Regions from separate parts of the Bradyrhizobium nivariense genome, predicted to be linked through region 1. Evidence: predicted binding sites of a transcription regulator. Region 1 holds the regulator's gene; the other holds the start of a gene.
The links. The regulator LexA, encoded in region 1, represses DNA repair genes until DNA is damaged. The targets are predictions, from matches to a motif close to TGTTCNNNNTGTGTTCNG.
Positions count from the first base shown of each region.

Region 1 (5,636 bases):
CCGGCGCGAAACACCAGCGCCGAGCGGATCTGGTTCGGGACCCAGATCTCGAAGCGTCGCGCAATCGGCGTGGCCTGCGCCGAGAGGAATGTCAGGACCCAGGTCTGGTCCGTGCCGGTCCGATAGGGCACGCCCACGCCGAGATTGATCCCGACCTTGGCCGCGTCCTCCCAGCGCAGGAAGCTCCTGGCGTCGTGCAGGTCCTTGATGATCAGCGGCAGGCCCGCCTTCCAGGTGCGTCCAGGCAGGCCAAAGCCGCGAGGAAATTTGGTGTGGCGAGAGTTGAACTCGAACATATCGGCGGTGCCGTAATAGCCGTCGACGAGCCCCATCTCGTGGGAGACATCAGGGTCGTTGTGCCAGAGCTCGATCGCGCCGACATGCGCTTTGCCGTCGCCGCAGAACAGCACGATGACGGCCTGGAGGAATTCGCCTGCAAACACCGGTACCGCGACGCCGCAGGTGAGGCCGGCTACGAGCGCCTGATCGGTCCGTTTGAAATAGGAATTGGCGAATCTGGTGAGGATTTCGGGGTGGCCCGAGGCCCAGGCCTTGCCCGGAAGTCCCTCGTCATATCCGAAGTGCAACTCTTCGCTGACGGCCTTGAACGCGGACAGCCCTTCGCCGTAGAGGCCGCCACCAAATTCCAGCCGCATGCGCGTCCGGTCGGGTACCCAGAGTTCAACGACGCGAAGGAAGGTTTTCATCGAGCGTGTCCGCCGTCTCAAGCCCTTGACAGCATCGGTCATTTGGCTGCGAAGCGGACGTTCATAATTCAGGCAGGGCGGCTCAAACTTCGTGCTGCGCAGAGGCGCAGCGGCTTGATCAATCCGATCGGATTTCGCTGGACGCGACCGCACCATCTCGCCGGCCACGGCCGGCGATGGCAATTCAATCCTGGCCTCCAACCTCTCGGCCGGAGGGCGGCTGTGTCAGCCGATCGGCAGGCGGGTGACCGTCGGCTGCCTGTCGGCGATGATCTCCGGCTTGTGCTCGCGATCAGTGACCGGCTGGGTCACCGGCAGTTGCAGCACGGTTGCCTGCTGGCCCTCGACGAGCTGAGTCACCAGCACGTATTTGCCGTCGGGGAATTCAATCGCATCATGATGGCGGTCGGGAATGTGCGGATCGATCTTGCCGAACTTGCCGACGCGGGAATTGATGGTACGCGTCCAGATCCAGCGATTGTCGTAGCGGACGTTGTCGGTGAAGGCGAGCTCCGTTCCCGGCAGCAGGCAGACGGCCACGGTCGGATCGGCTGCGGACGCAAAACCACGCGTCGAGGTGCCGCGGAAGCTTGTCGTGACGATCGTCTCGCCGACTTCGGCGGGACGCGACGCGACGGCATGCAGGCTGTAGTCACACATCGGGTGCTCCTCAGGCTGGGATAGCGCCCGCGTCTCTTATCGAGGCGCAGGCCTCTATCAGAGTGGAAACACGCAAAACTCTACTTGGTTGTGGGCAAATCTGCGGCTGGTTTCCGCAAGCCGCGATCACATTATCTTTTAGGAACAAAGGCTGCTGCGATGCATTCGGGAGGCGCGTGTCAACGCCCTGCGGACGCCGACCAGCCCGAATATTGCCAGCCTGGCTGCGACGGTTGCGCGATCGCATTCCGCGCGTTGCGGACTTGATCGCTGACCGCTGTTTCCTTGCGGACATGGTGACGCGATTGTGCGGCAAATGCTGGCGACGCTGATGCTGCGATCAGCGCCGCCGCAACTGTGCTCAGAATGATTTTGCGCATGACTTCTCCTCGAACCTGAAGGCCGCGAAGCCCCTGGGTGCTTCGTGCGGCGTATCGAGGATCTAGCGCCGGAGGTGGGCCCGGATAATCTGTGCGGAACCAGAAAGACTATCCAGCCCGAGCGGACAATGATCCGCTCCAATCTCTGATCGGGCTGCCGATCGGAAGCGCGCGCGGCGCCAAGGACTCCCGGTATCAAGGACTCCCGGTATCAGTACTTCCGGTACAGCCCGATCAGCTTGCCCTGAATCTTCACCCGGTTCGGCGGCAGGATACGTACCTCATAGGCCGCGTTGGCGGGCTCGAGCGCGATCGAGGCGCCGCGGCGGCGGAAGCGCTTGAGGGTCGCTTCCTCGTCGTCGATCAGCGCCACCACGATGTCGCCGGTATCGGCGCTCTCGTTGCGCTGGATCAGCGCCATGTCGCCGTCGAGGATGCCGGCCTCGACCATGGAATCGCCGCGCACTTCGAGCGCGTAGTGCTCGCCCGAGCCGAGCATGTCGGGCGGTACGCTGATAGTGTGGCTGCGGGTCTGCAACGCCTCGATCGGCGTGCCGGCCGCGATGCGGCCCATCACCGGCACCGCAACGGGACGCTCGCCCTCGTCCGCAGACAGGCTGGAGCTCGCGCGCACCTTGCCGAGATTGCCCTCGATGACGCTCGGCGTGAAGCCGCGGCGGCTGCCGGCGGCTGCCTGGAGCTCGGGCAGCTTGATGACTTCAATCGCACGGGCGCGGTTGGGCAGGCGCCGGATGAAGCCGCGCTCCTCGAGCGCCGTGATCAGGCGATGGATACCCGACTTCGAGCGCAGGTCGAGCGCATCCTTCATCTCGTCGAAGGAAGGGGGCACGCCGCTTTCCTTCAGACGTTCATTGATGAACCGCAGAAGCTCGTATTGTTTGCGCGTTAACATCTCGACCAAAGTCCCCCGATTGATGCCGTTCGATTCCGAGACGCTGAATTCAGCAATAAGCCGCTACACGCTCGAAACAAATCATGAACGGACACTATATGTTCGATATGTGTTCCGCAACTGCTTAATTTACCGTGAACAGAGCGAAGTTCGCGGAACCCGCATTCTCGAGGCACTCAGACGGGGAGCCGCAACACCTCGCAGGGCGTGCCGGCTTCAGCCTTCGGCGCGAACGGTGCGCGCACGAGAAGTACCTGTGCCGCAGCGAGATTCGCAAGCAGCGAAGAGTCCTGATGACTGACGGGAAGGGCGATGCGCGTGCCGTCGTCGCGCTCCTCCAGGCGCGCGCGCAGATAGTCCTCGCGCTGGTCGTTGGCGCCGACGTCGCGGCCGAGCGCGGCGCGCTCACGGCGATGGTGAATCACCGAACGGCCCGACAGGGCGCGAATCAGCGGCACCATGAACAGGAAGGCGCACACATAGGACGACACGGGATTGCCCGGCAGGCCGATCACGCCCATTGCGCCGAGCCGTCCATGCATCATCGGCTTGCCCGGCCGCATCGCGATCTTCCAGAACGCCATCGCGATACCTTCGTCCCTCAGCGCCTGCTGGACCAGATCGTGGTCGCCGACCGATGCGCCGCCGGTCGTGATCAGGATGTCGGCGTCGCTCTCGCGGGCGCGGCGGATGCCGGCGGTGGTGGCCTCCAGTGTGTCGGCGGCAATACCGAGGTCGATGGTCTGGGCGCCCTCGCTGCGGGCGAGCGCATGCAGGGCGTAGCCGTTGGAATAGACGATCTGGCCGTGACCAGGCGTGGCGCCCGGCATCACCAGCTCGTCGCCGGTGGCGAGAATCGCGACCTTCGGACGCCGGCAAACGGGAAGATGCGGATGATTCATCCCGGCGGCGAGCGCGAGGTCACGCTCGGTGAGGCGGATTCCCGTGCGCAGGAGCACGTCGCCCTCGCGGAAATCGACGCCGGCGGGCCGGATGTGCCGTCCTGCGATCGCGGCTTCCTTGATCGTGATGCGCTTGCCATCAGCGACCGTGTCCTCCTGGATCACGACGGCGTTGGCGCCGTCGGGAACGACGCCGCCGGTGAAGATCCGCACGGCCTCGCCGGCGCCGACCGTTCCCGCGAACGGCCGACCCGCTGCGACCTCGCCGATGACGGTGAGCTTCGAATCGATCGTCGCGGCGTCAGCTGCGCGCACGGCGTAGCCGTCCATCGCCGACATCGCCTGCGGCGGCTGCGTACGCCGCGCTGCGACGTCGCGCGCGAGCACGCGATGGTAGGCTTCGTCGAGGGAAACCATCTCTTCGGGCAGCGGCTCTGCACTCGCCAGCACCGCGGCAAGCGCGTCAGAAACCGGCATCAAGGCCACGGCGAAAACTCCTGCTCGGCACGTTCGGGCGAATGTTCCGCAAGTCTTCTAGCCGAGCGCGGGCGCAGAGGCAAAAACAGCTGAGCGGGCGCAATTCATCCCGCTGCTTCACATTGTTCTGGAAGGCATGATCAAGCCCGGCGAGGCATGGTCCAGAGAACGAGGCAGATCGGCAGAAGAGTGGCCATGGCAAAAACGAGAATGACGAGCGCCACGGCCAGCATCGATCAGCTCTCTATCTGCCCGGGACTTACGTCGGGCGCTTTCGGCCCCTGATCCTTGTCGGGGAGCGGATCGGCCTGGGATTTCAGGTCGGCGGCCTTGCGCACAAGCTTGGCCGAAAGGTCCGAGTCTGAAGTTGTCCTGGCGAATTCAAGAAGAAGAGATGCCTGCTTGGTGAGGTAGGTTTTGCCCAACACGATGATGCGTCCGTCCGTAGAGATCCCGACGGACTCTAGAGTCCGGAACCCGGTATTCCGTTCCCGGAACTCGGTATAAAAATGCACAAAGTGATCGGGTTCCTCAGCTTCGTCAAAATTAGTTCCGACGGGGCCGTGCCTCCTGGGTTTCGCGACGGCGGATTGTCGTCAGATACCCAATGCCTTCAATGCGTTCCCGACGTCACGCGGCGAGGTCACATGGACCGCCGTCAAGCCGCGCGCCCGCGCTCCCTCGATGTTTTCAGCAAGATCGTCGAAGAACACGATACGCCCGGCGGGTACGCCGATCGCAGCGATGACGTGGTCGAAGGCCTCGGCATCCGGCTTGCGCAGGCCGATGCTGGACGACAAATACAGCTCGCGGAAATGGCCGAGGAGATCGGCATATTCCTGCGAGAAATAGTCCACGTGCGGCCGGTTGGTGTTGGAGAAGGCGTAGAGCGGCATCTGCTTCGCCGCCCGCGGCAACAGCTCGGCGATGTCAGGCATTTCGCCGGCGAAGATCGCGTTCCAGCCTTCCAGGAACTGCGCGTCCGAAATGCCGATTCCGAGCGAGGCTCGCAATGAGGCGAAATAGTCCTCGTCGCTGATCTTGCCCACCTCATGCAGCCGATAGGCTTCGCTGTCCCCCACATAGCGCGCGACGATGGATTCGGGCTTGCAGCCGGCATGTCCCGCCCAGCAGGCGATCGCCTTGGAGAAATCGATGTCGAGCACCACGCGGCCGAGATCGAACAGAAGCGCATCCGCGCTGCCGGGAGAGAGCGATGTCACCTGCATCCTTTCACTCAGTATCGATATGGCTCGTGGTCGAACAGCGGAAACGCGCTGAACACGCTCGGCGCGTTGGTTGCGGTCGCTGCATGCAGGCAGGATTTGTCGACCTCGGCGAACGAGGTCGCACCCAAGAGGCCGAGGCAGCGCAGCACTTCGTCCTCGAGCAGCTCCAGCATGCGCGCCACGCCGGCTTCGCCGGCCGCCGCCAGCGCCCAGCATTGCAGCCGGCCGATGCCGACGAGGTCGGCGCCCGCCGCGATCGCCTTGACGATGTCGGTGCCGCGGCCGAAGCCGCCATCGACCATGATCTTGGCGCGGCCGTTCACGGCATCGACGATCTCGGGCAGCACATGCATGGCGCCGCGGCCGTG
Region 1 is NZ_JARWCR020000023.1:13,583-19,218, forward strand. Features, by position in the region: gene QCM77_RS20190 (GAF domain-containing protein) at 1-707, opposite strand, end outside; gene QCM77_RS20195 (hypothetical protein) at 933-1,367, opposite strand; gene lexA (transcriptional repressor LexA) at 1,959-2,660, opposite strand; gene QCM77_RS20205 (molybdopterin molybdotransferase MoeA) at 2,837-4,048, opposite strand; gene QCM77_RS20210 (hypothetical protein) at 4,276-4,554, opposite strand; gene QCM77_RS20215 (HAD family hydrolase) at 4,636-5,268, opposite strand; gene QCM77_RS20220 (alpha-hydroxy acid oxidase) at 5,277-5,636, opposite strand, start outside.

Region 2 (5,636 bases), on a different contig from region 1:
CCACGCGGGCGGACTTGACGTACTTCTTGTCGGGCGTGTGCCCCTGCTCGTTCATCGAGTACAGGATGCGGCGATGCACCGGCTTGAGGCCGTCGCGGGCGTCAGGCAGCGCGCGCGCCACGATCACGCTCATGGCGTAGTCGAGATAGGACTTCTTCATCTCCTCGAAGATGGAGACGGGTCGAATATCCGAGGGTTGCGCCGGCTGGTCGCCGGGCTTGTCGTCGTCGTCAGCCAAGGGGAAATCCGGTGAGGTTTTATCTGGGAATCATATAGCGCATCGCCCCCCTGATAACCACCCTTGCGGGCTTCCGGGAAGCGCTTTTTCCGACTGTTTTTCCAGAGACTTAAGCCCTTGCGAGCCGTGTCTCGGACAGCCCCCGCACCGACCTTGCAAAATCGCCCGCAACACCTGGAAAACCGCGCCGCGAGCTTCCCCCGTCAGCGCGTTTGCCATGACGTAATCCGAGCTCAACCCAAACATGAAGCGGGCCCGGAAATCCCGAGCCCGTCCTGCCGATTAGAAAGCTTTGCTGGCGCGGCGTGAGAAGCGCCGCCCCATCCGGCCGGCGCGTCCGCGTCGTATGATACGCCACGTTCTCAGAACGGGATATCGTCGTCCATGTCGCCGTTGCGGCCACCGCCGCCGGCGGCAACAGGACGGCGCGGCGCGCTGCTGACCGGACCTGAAGAGCCGAAATCGCCGCCCGGCTCGTCGCCGAAGCTGCCGCCTGCCCCGCCGCCGCTACGACCGTCCAGCATCGTCAGCGTCGAGTTGAAGCCCTGGAGCACGACCTCGGTCGAGTACTTCTCGACACCGCTCTGGTCGGTCCATTTGCGGGTCTGGAGCGCACCCTCGACGTAAATCTTGGCGCCCTTCTTCAGGTACTGTTCGGCGACCTTGCAGAGCCCTTCATTGAAGATCACGACGCGGTGCCACTCGGTCTTTTCCTTGCGCTCGCCGGTCGCCTTGTCGCGCCACGTCTCCGAGGTCGCGACGCTCAGATTGGCGATCGGCCGCCCGTCCTGGGTGCGGCGGATCTCAGGATCCTTGCCGAGATTTCCAACCAGAATGACCTTGTTGACGCTTCCCGCCATCTCCGCTCTCCACTCCGAATGCCACTGAATCTAAGGAGGCCGGTCCGCTCCCCGCGTTCCGCCGTGCCCCTGTCGGGGCGACCCTATACGCTCGCCGAACGCTTGCGGACTTCGATCAGTCCGTCACCCCTCGGGTTATCCCCACATATAGCATCGACCTTCGGTTCGTTCCAGATTTGTTCTTTGCGAGTGACGCCGCCGAACGTATCGGGTCGATCGGCCGGTGGGGCTTGCGGAAAGACACGCGCAGGATGGAACCGGTTCGGGTTCCCGCGGAACAGCAAAACAACCTAACATTCATCAAGTTAGAGCCGGTCCGACTCGCCTGCGACTGTGGCATTTCGGAGACGGACTCCATTCCGCGATCGGACTAGGTTTTCCTCGGAATTAATTCATCTGGGCGTCGCGCCTGATCAAACCGCTTCGGGGATTTCGAGAAGCGGATGAACCTGGGGAGACTGGCAATGAACAAGATCCTGATTGGTGCAATCGGTGCAGTGGCGTTGGGCCTGTCGGCTCCCGCAAGCGCGGCGGACATGGCCGCGCGTCCCTACACCAAGGCTCCGGCGCCGATGGTCGCCACCATCTACGACTGGAGCGGCTTCTACATCGGCATCAACGGCGGCGGCGGCACCAGCCACAAGTGCTGGGACTTCGTCGGCGTCGGCGGCGCTCTGGTCGGCGAAGGCTGCCACAACTCGGTCGGCGGCACGGTCGGCGGCCAGGTCGGCTATCGCTGGCAGTCGGCCAATTGGGTGTTCGGCCTCGAAGGCCAGGGCAACTGGGCCGACTTCTCCGGCGACAACGTCGGTGTGGTGACCGGCCTGCGCAATCGCTCCAAGATCGATTCCTTCGGCCTGATCACCGGCCAGATCGGCTACGCCTGGAACAACGTGCTCGTCTACGTGAAGGGCGGCGGCGCCGTCGTCGGCGACCGCTACCGCGGCTATGACGTCGTCACCGGTCTCGAATTCGACCAGGCCAAGGAGACCCGCTGGGGCGGCACCGTGGGCGCGGGCGTCGAGTTCGGATTCGCGCCGAACTGGACGGTGGGCTTCGAGTACGATCACATCTTCCTCGGCAATCGCACCATCGGCTTCACCGGTTCGGGCAACTTCGTGCTCGCCCCGCTCGGTGCTGCCACACGCTCCGAGCGCATCGGCCAGGACGTCGATATCGGCCTGATCCGCGCAAACTATCGCTGGGGCGGTCCAGTGATTGCGAAATACTGATATCCATCTGATATCGCTCAGAAATAAAAGGCCGGCTTCGCGCCGGCCTTTTGCTGCGCACAGCCCGAATAATAGGCTTCACCCACTGCTGCATTTCCAACCTGCTGTGGCTTTTCGGGTACACAACTTGCGGCTTCACTGGTGTATGTACGACATCGGTTGGACCACAGCGTCCGATGCTCTTCCGCGCACGGAAGGCAACAACAGAAACTGGGACTGGGATTAAGTTGAAAATGAAAAAGGTTTTGTTGGCTTCGGCCTGTTTGTTCGCTCTCGCCGCCCCGGCTTCGGCCGCTGATCTCGCGGCGCGCCCCTACACCAAGGCTCCGGTGGCTGTGGCCTCGGTCTACAACTGGACCGGCTTCTACATCGGTGCCAACGCCGGTGGCGGCTCGAGCCACAATTGCTGGGATACGACCGCAGTAGCCGGCGGCGCAGTCCCCGTCACGGCTGAAGGTTGCCACAATGCGACCGGCGCCCTCGTCGGCGGCCAGATCGGCTACCGCTGGCAGTCCACCAACTGGGTGTTCGGCCTCGAAGCTCAGGGCGACTGGGCTGACCTGAAGGGCTCGAACACCAGCTCGCCCGCCGCTTTCTTCCCGCTGGTGAACAACACCAAGATCGATGCCATCGGTCTCTTCACCGGCCAAGTGGGTTATGCCTGGAACAACGTGCTCTGGTACGTGAAGGGCGGCGCGGCCGTCACCCATAACAAGTTCAGCGGCACTCTGGGCGGCGTCACGTTCGGCGAGGCGACCGACACCCGTTGGGGCGGCGCCGTCGGCACGGGCATCGAGTTCGGCTTCGCACCGAATTGGTCGGTTGCCCTCGAGTACGACCATCTGTTCATGGGCAAGCACACCGACAGCTTCACGGCGTTCGGTCTGCCCTTCCGCGCCGACAGCATCAAGCAGGACGTGGATATGGCCACCGTCCGCCTGAACTACACCTTCGGCGGCGGCGCAGTGCTCGCGAAGTACTGATCTTCGTCTCCAACGCCATCGCGTTACGAAAGGCCGGCCTTGCGCCGGCCTTTTTGTTTTCGCGCTCCGACACCGGGTTCCTGCTGCCAAGTCCCGCCAGCGCAACAACAATCCGTTGACGATTCGCAAGTCCCACTGGAAATCCTTCTCCGTTCTTCCTACGTTCGCTGACAACCCCATCGGCGCCGATCCCGGTTCCGGGCGAAGCGCGCCTATTAAGTTGGCGCGATCGCGCGCTTTTGGATTCCCTGAGGACCACCAGGATGGATGAAGTGATCAAGGCGAAGCGCCAACAACAGAACGCGGGATCAAACCTGCGCGCAATTACGATCCGTGGCGCGCGCGAGCACAACCTCAAGAACGTCGACGTCGAGATTCCCCGCGACAAGCTGGTGGTGTTCACGGGGCTATCAGGCTCCGGTAAATCCTCGCTCGCGTTCGACACCATCTACGCCGAGGGCCAGCGCCGCTACGTCGAATCGCTGTCGGCCTATGCGCGCCAGTTCCTGGAGATGATGCAGAAGCCCGACGTCGACCAGATCGACGGCCTGTCGCCGGCGATCTCGATCGAGCAGAAGACGACGTCGAAGAACCCGCGCTCCACCGTCGGCACCGTCACTGAGATCTACGACTACATGCGCCTGCTGTGGGCGCGCGTCGGCGTGCCGTATTCGCCCGCCACCGGCCTGCCGATCGAGAGCCAGACCGTCTCGCAGATGGTCGACCGCGTGCTGGTGCTGCCCGAGGGCACGCGCCTCTATCTGCTCGCGCCCGTCGTGCGCGGCCGCAAGGGCGAGTACCGCAAAGAGCTCGCCGAATGGCTCAAGAAGGGCTTTCAGCGCGTCAAGATCGACGGCGCCTTCCACGAGCTCGCGGAAGCGCCGACGCTCGACAAGAAATTCCCGCACGACATCGACGTCGTCGTCGACCGCATCGTTGTGCGCGCCGACATCGGCCAGCGCCTCGCCGAAAGCTTCGAGACCGCGCTGAAGCTCGCCGAGGGCCTCGCCGTTATCGAATTCGCTGATGCACCGGCCGCAGCAGCACCCGCGGAAGAGAAAAAGAAGACCGCAAAAATCCACGACAAGAGCGGACCCGAGCGCATGCTGTTCTCGGAAAAGTTCGCCTGCCCCGTCTCCGGCTTCACCATCCCCGAGATCGAGCCCAGGCTGTTTTCCTTCAACAATCCCTATGGCGCCTGCCCCGCCTGCGGCGGCCTCGGTGTCGAGCAGCATGTCGACGAAGACCTCGTCATCCCCGACAAGGAGCTTGCGATTGGCAAGGGCGCGATCGCGCCCTGGGCCAAATCCTCATCGCCCTATTACATTCAGACGCTGACTGCGCTCGGCAAGCACTACAAGTTCACGCTGACCACCAAATGGAAGGATCTGCCGAAGAAGACGCAGAACGCGATCCTCCATGGTTCCGGCGAGGACGAGATCAAGTTCTCCTATGAGGACGGCGTCCGCTCCTACGACACCAAAAAACCGTTCGAAGGTGTCATCACCAACATCAACCGTCGCTATCGCGAGACCGAGAGCGAATGGGCGCGCGAGGAGCTCGCGAAATATTTCCACGACGTGCCCTGCGAGGGCTGCAAGGGCTTTCGGCTCAAGCCCGAGGCGCTCTGCGTCAAGATCGGCGGCAAGCATATCGGCGATATCTCCGAGATGTCGGTGAAGGGCGCCGGCGCGTGGTTCGAGACCGTGCCCGAGGCGCTGAACACCCAGCAGAACGAGATCGCCGGCCGCATCCTCAAGGAGATCCGCGAGCGCCTCACCTTCCTGCTCGACGTCGGCCTCAACTACCTCACCCTCTCCCGCTCCTCCGGCACGCTGTCCGGCGGCGAGAGCCAGCGCATCCGCCTGGCTTCGCAGATCGGCTCGGGGTTGACCGGCGTGCTCTACGTGCTGGACGAGCCCTCGATCGGCCTGCATCAGCGTGACAACGCGCGCCTGCTCGATACGCTGAAGAGACTTCGCGACCTCGGCAACACCGTGATCGTGGTCGAGCATGACGAGGACGCGATCCTCCTGGCCGACTATGTCCTCGACATCGGCCCCGGCGCCGGCATGCATGGCGGCCACATCGTCGCCGAAGGCACGCCCACCGAGATCATGCGCAACCCGAAATCGCTGACCGGTAAATATCTCACCGGCGAGCTCGAGGTCGAGGTGCCGGAGCGGCGTCCGCCGAACCATCGCCGCACCATCAAGGTGGTCAACGCGCGCGGCAATAACCTCAAGAACGTCACGGCCGAAATTCCGCTCGGCCTGTTCACCTGCGTCACCGGCGTCTCCGGCGGCGGCAAGTCGACGCTGCT
Region 2 is NZ_JARWCR020000027.1:33,367-39,002, reverse strand. Features, by position in the region: gene gyrA (DNA gyrase subunit A) at 1-238, opposite strand, end outside; gene QCM77_RS22275 (single-stranded DNA-binding protein) at 601-1,098, opposite strand; gene QCM77_RS22270 (outer membrane protein) at 1,563-2,330, shown strand; gene QCM77_RS22265 (outer membrane protein) at 2,564-3,313, shown strand; gene uvrA (excinuclease ABC subunit UvrA) at 3,577-5,636, shown strand, end outside.
Region 2: a site for LexA is predicted at 3,464-3,481, ahead of uvrA (excinuclease ABC subunit UvrA). Genes of this name have one in related genera too.